2 regions of the Paenibacillus anseongensis genome follow, and region 1 is predicted to be linked to the other one. Evidence: a T-box and tRNA genes for the amino acid it is inferred to sense, from the RefSeq annotation. Region 1 holds a T-box; the other holds one or more tRNA genes.
What was found. A T-box is a leader RNA that pairs with one kind of tRNA and senses whether it is charged. The one in region 1 lies ahead of ileS (isoleucine--tRNA ligase), so its partner is inferred to be a tRNA-Ile.
Positions count from the first base shown of each region.

Region 1 (5,141 bases):
GGATATAAGGGGCAACCATTTGTGCTAAGGTAACTAGAACTTCGCGTAGCGTTTGGTAAGCGGCGACTTTACCTTCGGTCATTTCACTGCCCCAGAAACGGTCGCGAGAACGGCGAATGTACCAATTGCTCAGCTCATCCACAAAGGCTTCCATATGCTTGGCCGGGTTCATAAAATCGTAATCCTCCAGCCCCTTCACAACATTCTGAAGGGTCGTGTTCAATCTGGAGAGTATCCACCGATCCAACTCATTCTTGGTAGCTTGCTGCGGGTAGTCCTCAGCATTATATTGATCAATCAAAGCATACAACGAGTAAAAAGCGTGTGTATTATTGATCGTATCTACAACTTTAGACTTCGCTTCGGCTACAATTTGCTTCGAGAACCGCTTGCTGTTCCACGGTGCACTGTCTGCAAGCAGAGACCAGCGGAAAGCATCCGCGCCGAATTCTTCAATGATTTCCCAAGGGTCAATCACATTCCCTTTGCTTTTGGACATTTTCAAACCGTTCTCATCCAATACATGTCCTGTTGAAATTACCCCTTTGTAAGGCAGCTTTCCATTATACAAGGTAGAGACGGCCATCAAGCTGAAGAACCAACCGCGCGTTTGGTCAATCCCCTCGCAGATCATATCAGCCGGATACTGATCCGCGAACTGTTTCTCGTCACCGAACGGATGATGATACTGGGCGAATGGCATCGAGCCGCTGTCGAACCACACATCGATCACTTCCGGCGTCCTTTCCATGGTTCCGCCGCAGGAGCAGCGTAATTTTACAGCATCTACATAGGGTTTATGCAGCTCCAGACTGTCATCGATAGGTGTAATGGATTTCTCATACAAGTCTTTCCTGCTGCCTGGCGCATACTCTGCCCCGCAATCCTGACAAAGCCAGAGGTTCAGCGGTGTGCCCCAATAGCGGTTTCGACTGATATTCCAATCGACAAGCTCCTCAAGGAATTTCCCGAAACGGCCTTCGCGGATATGGGACGGGTACCAGTTCACTTGGCTGTTGTTCGCCAGGAGTTGGTCCTTCACAGCCGTTGTTTTGATAAACCAGCTTTCCATCGCATAGTAGAGAAGCGGAGTTTTGCAACGCCAGCAGAAAGGATAGCTGTGCTCGTAACGTTCCTTGGCAAACAATAGACCGCGTTCCGACAAGCTTTTAACAATATCCACATCGCAATCCTTCACAAAACGTCCGGCAAAGTCGACGACCTCATCCGTATATCGTCCGGCAAGATTCACCACATTTACGAAATCCAGGTTATGCTGGCGGCATGTGCGGTAGTCGTCCTCCCCGTGTGCAGGCGCAATATGAACGATACCGGTACCACTTGAGTCACTGACGTAATCCGCATCGACAACGATATGCCCTCGGTTCACCGTGATATAGCCAAAAGGCGGCTCATAGGAGGTACCTACGAATTCCTCCCCTTTGTGCGTAGATAGGATCTCATAGTCCTCTTTCAATACTTTTTCGGCAAGATTTTTGGCAATGACGTAGACCTTGCCGTTCTTTTTGGCTTTCACATAGTCGATGTCCTTGTTTACTGCAAGTGCAACGTTCGCTGGAAGTGTCCACGGAGTCGTCGTCCAGGCAAGGAATATTTCCGGCCCTTTCGTGCTGCGAAACTCGACGGTCGCACTCAAATCTTTGACATCCTCATAACCTTGAGCCACCTCGTGCGAGCTAAGCGTCGTCTGGCAGTCTGGACAATAGGGGCTGACCCGGTGTCCCTTGTAGAGGAGTTCTTTTTTATGAATTTCGGATAAAATGTGCCAAACACTCTCGATGTAATCATTCGTTAGAGTCACATAGGGATGATCCATATCTGTCCAGTAGGCGATTGCTTCTGTCAATTCCCGCCACTGCTTCTCGTATTCGAAGACGCTGACTTTGCACTTCTCAACAAATTCGGCTATCCCGTACTTCTCGATTTCTTGTTTTCCCGAGATGCCCAACTGTTTCTCCACGCCGAGCTCAACAGGAAGACCATGTGTATCCCAGCCGGCTTTTCGCACGACACGGTAACCTGACATTGTTTTGTACCGGCCGATAAAATCCTTAATGACACGTCCGAGCACGTGACCGATATGCGGCTTTCCGTTGGCTGTAGGCGGGCCTTCATAGAAGACGAAGTTCGGTTTATCACTCCGATGATCGATCGATGCGCGGAATGTTTCGTTTTGTTGCCATTGATTCAGGATGCGCAGCTCGCGGGCCCTTGCTTTTTCTTTTACATCTACTTTTCTCATACAGATCATCCTCTCCAATTTTAAAATAAAAACAAAAAAATCCCGTCCCATAAGGGACGAGATTGTATCTCGCTATACCACCCTTGTTCCGATTGATCCATAACTCGATCCTCGGCACCTCCGCCAACGTACCATCATACGCGCCCCATGTAACGGCAGGATCCCGGGTCAGCTTACTTAAGTAGCTTCAGCTTTCCTTCTCGGAGAGGATTTTGGGCTAAGTCTTGAACGTTGGCTTTCAGCACAGGGCCAACTCTCTGGGGAACAAGGGATTAGCTTACTCGATCTCGTCAATGAATTTACTCAGAACTTTCAATTAATTCATTTCTACACCTTTTTTGATAAATTGTCAAATGAAATAGGAAAAAAGGGCCTGCAGCCGAATCTTTATTTATATCCAGACTTTACCAAGAACTTCCTCTTCATGGATGGGATAATGGCTTTATCAGTTAACTTAATTGAGATGGAGGTCATCCTACGTGTCAAAATATACGATATACCCGATGCGGCAACCGGACGATTATGCGGCTGTCGCACCCTTGCTGAATTTGATCTGGTCAGAGCCGACAACCGCTGAACGGCTGCAGCGAGACGAAGAGAGCATTCCCCCAGGCAAGCTGCACTACAATGAGGACGGCGAACTGATGGGATGGGATCGTCCCAAATGGGTCGCGGCAGACGAACACGGGCAAGTGGTCGGTTACGCGATGGCCTGGCGAGCGCCTTGGACGGAGCCCGGAGCCTTAAGTCATACGCTTGTCGTTCACCCGAAACATCGCGGGGTTGGAGTTGGAGCGGCCTTATTCGATACGCTTCATCAATGGGCTAACGAGGTCAGGGCTTCACGATTAATTGACTACATGAGGGAAACAGACGAGAGATCACTTGCTTTTGCGGAACGCCGAGGCTACGTCAAGGAGCGCCACACGTTTGAATCCGTGCTGGACTTGGCATCGTTCGATGGCGGTTCGCTGCACGAAGCGATAAACCAAGCGGAGCAGACGGGGATTCGCTTCATTACGTTAGCGGATGAGCCAGGGGATGCTAGCGAGAACAAGCTGTATGAGCTGTATAAAATCACTCATCCGGATATACCCGGCTACTCCGGCAGTTTTCCATGGTTCGAAGAGTGGAAAAAATGGACTATCACGCAATCCGGTGTACGCCCGGAGTGGATTCATATCGCCAAGGACGGCGATCGTTACATTGGCGTTGTCACCCTCCAGCAGAACGAACAAACACGGGCGATGTATCACGAGTTTACAGGTGTGCTGTCGGAATACAGGGGCCGACGCATCGCACTTGCTTTGAAGCTGCTCGGCATACAAACGGCGACGGCATGCGGTGTTCCTTATTTAAGAACACACAACGATTCCATGAACGCCCCGATGCTGCGAATAAACCGTGATCTGCTCGGTTTCCGCGCGGAAGCCGGGAGTTATAAGATGGTGTGCGAGCTCAAGTGAGGAACCACGCTACTTCATGCTGCCACTCAAACAAAAAGCGCATTCACCCCATATAGTGAATGCGCTTTACGTTCATATGATCACCCATGAACCCTTAACTTCTTCTTGATTTTTGCTGCGAGCAATTCAAGCAAGATAGCGAATGCCAGGATGAGATACGTGATAGCTCCGATTTCCCTCACATCATAATAAAAGGAACTGGCCATGAACATATCGAATCCGATACCCCCTGCTCCAGCAGCTGCACCCATTGCCAGAGCGACTGCGAAGTTAATCTCAAATCGCATAAATGTCCATGAGATCAAATAGGAGACGGACGATGGCAGCACAGCCTGAAATACGATTTGCCACCAATTGGCGCCGCTCGCTTTCAAGGCTTCAATGACCCCTTTGTCCAGTTCCTCGAACGATTCCGAGTACGCTTTGACGAGATAGCTGATGGAGTGGAAAGTCATGCCGATGACAGCCGCGACGCTCCCAAGTCCAGCGGCAACAGCAAAAATTAAAACCCATAGAACGGTTGGAACCGCGCGAATAAAAGCGACTCCAGCTTTAATGACGATAGATAGTCTAGGATTGGATAAATTGCGAGCTGCCAACAAGCCGAGGAACAGGGCGATGATCGAGCCGAACAACGTCGTCAGGAATGCAAGCCCCAGTGTAATGGTCAACTGTTTAATGGCCTCAAAGAAGGTAATATGTTGAAAAAGCGGTTGAAAAAACATGGTTTTAACCGTTTGAGCCGTTAAAGAGGCGGCTTCTACTAGGTTAATATCCTTATAGTCAAAAGTAACAAATGCAAAAACCGTCAATAGAGCCAGAGCAATTAATGTCAGTCGGATCACAAAAGACTGTTTGTTAAAAGGTTTCTTGGGACTCACACTCTTGATGCCAGTCCAGCTGGTGTCTTTGTTAGAGACAGCTTTCAACGATTCTTGAAGGTCCATTTTACAAAATCACCCTCCTAACATACGTAGAAACCGATTCGATAGCAAAAATCGCAAGGACGATAACGATAACGACCAGGGAGGCAGAGCTGTAATTTAGGCCTTTGTAATATAAGCTGAAAAGAAAGCCTATGCCGGTCCCCGTCAAGATGCCGATTAATGTGGCCTGACGAATGTTGGTTTCCACCATGAATAGAACCCAGCTGAGCAATTGCGGAATACTGGCAGGAATGACGGATTGAAAAATGATGGGAAAATAACCTGCCCCCGTCGACCTTAAGGCTTCGACAGAGCTGTTGCTTACTTCATCGATGGATTCCATGAATGCTCTTGTTAGAAATCCGAATGAGCCGAAAAAGAGTGCGAAATATCCGGTAAGTACATTTTGCCCGAAAGAAATTAACAAAATCATGGACCAAGCAGCCACATCAATGTTGCGAAACAACGTTGCGATTGAACGGCTTA
Region 1 covers NZ_WSEM01000018.1:21,543-26,683, forward strand. The annotation lists gene ileS (isoleucine--tRNA ligase) at 1-2,263, opposite strand, end outside; T-box leader at 2,313-2,566, opposite strand; gene GON05_RS23245 (GNAT family N-acetyltransferase) at 2,743-3,729, shown strand; gene GON05_RS23250 (PhnE/PtxC family ABC transporter permease) at 3,810-4,676, opposite strand; gene GON05_RS23255 (PhnE/PtxC family ABC transporter permease) at 4,678-5,141, opposite strand, start outside.

Region 2 (5,141 bases), on a different contig from region 1:
ACAAGCACGAATACCAGCTATGCGCTGACAGATAAAGTTGAAGTGGAAATCAAAAGCATACTCAACCAGCATGAATCGGATTCAACGAAGCTGGGAGCAGTCATTCGGATTAAAAATACCACCGATAAAATAACTCGTGTCCCTGATTTTGAATTACGTGTTCGCATGGCGGATGGCATTGAATATACGCTGCAGCCGAGCGCCAAAAATCCAAAGTCGATACTACCGAAGACGCAGCAAGAGCTTAGCTATCTAACGAATGCAGAACGCAGCGACGATGCTGAGCTTAGTGAGCTTAGCTTTGTAGATGTGGATATGGAAGTATATCCAAAAAAAGAAACAACACTGCTGAGCGTACCGGTTGACGCGGCGCTCGTGTGGAAAGGCAGTGACAGCACGATTACCAAAGCTTCTGCACTTCTGAAGTGGGGCGAGGCTTTCACGCTGCCATCACTTAGGACATCAGTAGGATTCATTCCTGTAGATATCCACAAGGAAATCACAGCCAAAGGCGTGTCTACTGTTGTGCAAATTCAGGTCGTCAATCCAACGAATGAACGTCAAACCGTGCCGAATTTCGGAATCGACGGCAAGACGGAGAGCAAGGTTTATTCCGGAGATCGTGCGGAAGCTTCCGTTGTGCTTGATCCGGGTGAGAAAAAGTATATCCACATCGTGATCCCAACCGATTTGGACACTGAATTCACGAGTTTGAATGTCGTGACGCCAGAGAGTTTCTTCGCCTCGCAGGGGGATGGCAAATTGCAAGAAGATACTTACCGTGTAGGACGCGCGAACATTTTACTGCCTGTTGGAGCGGCGACACAAGGCGTCATTCCGGCTCCAGATTACACATTGGGAACACCTGTTAAACTGGATTCTACGAATAAATTCGTACCATCCAATGTTGATGTGTCGCTTGTTGAACTGCATGTCACCAACAATGAAGATGATGGATTCAATACGGCAGTTGCCAAATTTAAACTAACGAATAATAGCGATCGTCCAGTCCCTATTCCAGCGATACAAACGGAGCTTGTAAGCAAAGACGGCTTTGCTTATGGAGGAAGAAGACAGTTGGCAACTGCGCTTAGTGTTGTTCCTAAGGCTTCTTATGTTGTCAGCTATTCCTATGCGCTTCCTGCTTCCGAAACGGGCGAGGGCTTGAAGATGAACTTATACAGCCAGCAAGTTAGCGGAGATACGGTGTATAAGTCTTTGCTCGCAACAGCGAAAGTGCCAGTTCAGGACAACGAGACAACGAGTAAAGTACTTAACGTTTACCCTTACGAGATCAATATTAAGGACTGGAGTATCTCAGCGATATACCAAGCTTCCTTGACCTACGATTACAAGTTGAAGCTGGAGCTGGACATTAAACCGGATAAACAGGTGACAGCAGATAAGTATAACAACATGCTTTCCTTTGAGTTATTTGATAAAGTTGGCAATCCCGTTGGAAAAACAACAAGAGATTTGTCAGGCGAAGGTAGATTGTACAATGGTACGAATACAATTGACCTAAGCGCGAGATCCGGCCAACTGGATTTCCCGATTCAAGTCAAAGTTTACGAGACCTTTACGAACGAATACGGAGAAACGGTTAAACGATTCCTTACAACGTTCAAACAATAGTCTTTCAATGGATAAATCGCCTGGTGGTGCATGAAGCACTGCTAGGCGGTTTTTCGTTTTTATCGTGCATACAGGATGTTCGTGAGGTGGGACTCATAAGTCTGATCTGTTTTGGATAAGATAGGTTTATCGATTTCATTAAAACGGAGTGATTGCGATGAACTGGATATATTGGGCAAAATTATATGATTCCAAGTTTCAAGCGGGCTGTCTGGCGAAAAGAATGGAAGAAGACTGGTGGATTTACGGGTACGAATGCCCACAAGAAGTAGAAGTTTTCAAGTCGAAAAAGGGACGTTTCGGCGTTCGTTACAATACGTAATTTCCTGCATTTTATCTAAAAATTAACGCTTGACTTACCACTCGCGCTTAGTGTATATTTATTTTTGTCGCTGTTGAGCGGCAACATGACGCGGGGTGGAGCAGCTCGGTAGCTCGTCGGGCTCATAACCCGAAGGCCGCAGGTTCAAATCCTGCCCCCGCAACCAAATTTTATTTGGGCCTATAGCTCAGTTGGTTAGAGCGGTCGGCTCATAACCGATTGGTCGGGGGTTCGAGTCCCTCTGGGCCCATAGTAGTGAAACCCTTTGAATAAGGGTTTTTTATTATTTTAGAAGATAAAACAAGCCTCTTATTTTCATCAATCGTTTGATGAAGATGAGGGGCTTGTGCACGTTTTGTGCACATTGTTTACAAAAAAATAATCAGAGAATCAATTTGAAAGGTATGGTAAACTGTGTAAGAAATTACTACTTGGAGGAAGTTGCATGCCATTAAAATTTATTAGAAGAAGCCTCATTTTATCTGCATTACTAGTATGGACTTATTCACCATTAGCTGTGTTTGCTTCATCTACAAGTGGATCCTCTTACATCAAGTTAACATTGGGGGAAACCAAAGCTTCAATTAATGACAAGAGCGTTACGCTTCAAATGTCTCCGCACCTTGTAGAGAATACAACGATGGTACCGCTCCGATTTGTTACAGAAGCCTTAGGCGCTACCGTTAAATGGGATGGAGCGGCACAGAGAGTTGACTTGACATATGGGACAAAGCTCCTCTCCATGCAGATAGGAAATGCAACTGCTCATGTAGATGGTACGCCAATTCACCTTGAGCAAGCTCCTATTATTGAAAATGAAGTCACTCTTGTGCCGATTCGGTTCATTGCAGAGAATTTCCAACAGACAGTTACATTCGATGAACATACTCGGGTTATCACGATTGCCTCATCTGACAACCAAAGCCCGAATGGTGCTCTCCCTGTCAAAAAGCCGCTGGATAAGCCAACGGTTGATAATCTAACTTCACAGAACTCAATAAAAATTCCTTTAACTGGACTTCTCCCATCATCTGGACTTTCTCCAGGTTATTTCTTTAATGATATGGAGATGATCTCGGATGGTAAGGATGATTTGTACTTCATCTCACAAAATGATCAGTCTAACTTCTATATCAAGAAGATGAATTTGAGCAAAGGAAAAGAGATAAATTTAGAAACCATCGTTTCGTTCAACGATACAAAGTTTGATTTTGAATATAAAGACGAGCATGGTTCGGCAAGCAAATTTCTACGTTATGAATTCATCCCAAAATCATTATTCTATGACCAAGCCTCAGATAGACTTTTTGTCATGGGGAGAGACTTTTATAATAAAATGGCGGTTTTTTATCAAGTATGGCCTAGCGTGAAAATGATTGCGTTCGATACGAGTGGACAATTAGATACGGATACGGATTTTATTCAACCTTTGAATGACGGACAAACGTATGCGATAAGCAACTCTTTCAAAAACATCCTGTACACAGCTCATGAGGGGGAGAGGCTCACATCCTATTTGAGTGTCGAGGGAAATCGCATGCATCATCTTGTTCCTCTTGTTAATAATGGGATCTTGTATGTTCTTGATCGCGAGAGCAAGCAAATAAAAGAGATTACTCCTGGGGTAGGATCACGGGTAGTTGCTACATTAACTATGGAACAAATAAATACCGCAATCACGTATGATGGATATTTTTTCCTTACAGATGCGAAGCAATTTTATCGAGTCAATGTAGAGGGGAAGATTGAACCCTACGCGAATATGGATAATGCCATTTATAAAAAGGGTATTTTTAATTCTTTGACAGGGAACTATGATCAGATGCCCATTCCTCCAGGTTACTCGGGAGCAATAAATGATGATTATGATTTTGAGCCTAAAAAAATGGTTCTTGGTATTTCGCCGCACTTTGCCATTGATGCCGATGGTAATATTCTGATTTATGATGATATCAGTTTAATTCTTAGGAAAATTACCGTTTTCGAGAATTAAGCTGGAGTGTTCAACAATAAAAAAATTGCAAAGGAGCTGCTTGTTATGTGCCGAAATATTAAGCCGCTTTTTAACTTCAACCCAGTTGCTACAGATGCTGAGATTCAGGCGGCTTCATTACAATTTGTTAGAAAAATATCGGGTTTCACCGCGCCATCCAAGGCTAATGAAGAAGCTTTCAACCGAGCGGTTACTGAAGTTGCGCTAGCTGCACGTCAATTAATGGATTCACTCGTCACTACTGCGGAGCCGCGCAATCGAGAAATCGAAATCGAGCGTGCACGCGCTAGAAACGCCAAACGATTCGGAACCGTAAAAAAACTGGAGTCCTAATAAAAAGGCTTTTACCTTCTTAGGTAAGAGCCTTTTTGTTGCTTTCCTTTCATTAGCAACTCATTTGAAGGTAGCAATCTATTGTCTACGAGCATATGATGTAACAAACTAGTAGAAATTAGGTGATAGAAAGTGACCAAAGGTTTTGATTGCTCAACGCCTTTAACGGCGCAAACCGCCGCAGCTTTCGTCAAAGATGGCTACTCGTTTGTGGCCAGATATCTCGTCCCGAGCGGGTATAAGGCTTTAACGAAAAGTGAAGCGGAACGAATCAGCCAAGCAGGTTTGGACATTGTATCTGTTTTCGAAACTACAGCAAACCGGGCTCTTGGCGGTAGAAATGCAGGATTGGCTGACGGCGCTACCGCGGTACAGGTGGCTCATCAGCTGGGACAGCCCGTAGGAAGCTGTATCTATTTTGCTGTCGATTTTGACGCGACTAGCGCTCAAATGGCTACGGTTATAGCGTACATCCAAGCGGCAAGTGAAGCGACTCCGGAGTATACCACCGGTGTATATGGGTCGTATGCGGTTATGGAAGCTGTGAAGCAAGCAGGTGCTTGCTCAAGGTTTTGGCAGACCTACGCATGGAGCGGCGGTAAAAAATCCACATTCATTAACATTTATCAATATTTGAATGATGTTTCCGAGAATGGCATCCAGATAGATCATGACGAATCCTATGGCAGTGAAGGCTGGTGGAATACACTGACACCAGTGAACTATCCACTTACAACGCATGATGCCAATGTCATCATTCCTTTTCTGTCTGCCGGTTATATGGCGACAACTTCGCTTCCAGCCCGAGCAGAATTCAATCGCTTGGCGAATGAACTGCGCAAGGCGTCTGGTCAGCCG
Region 2 covers NZ_WSEM01000016.1:996,225-1,001,365, reverse strand. The annotation lists gene GON05_RS20975 (hypothetical protein) at 1-1,635, shown strand, start outside; gene GON05_RS38865 (hypothetical protein) at 1,793-1,957, shown strand; tRNA gene GON05_RS20970 (tRNA-Met) at 2,047-2,123, shown strand; tRNA gene GON05_RS20965 (tRNA-Ile) at 2,134-2,207, shown strand; gene GON05_RS20960 (copper amine oxidase N-terminal domain-containing protein) at 2,403-3,950, shown strand; gene GON05_RS20955 (DUF2277 domain-containing protein) at 3,996-4,283, shown strand; gene GON05_RS20950 (DUF1906 domain-containing protein) at 4,416-5,141, shown strand, end outside.
Region 2: it encodes a tRNA-Ile, which carries the amino acid that the T-box ahead of ileS (isoleucine--tRNA ligase) is inferred to sense. The anticodon was not compared.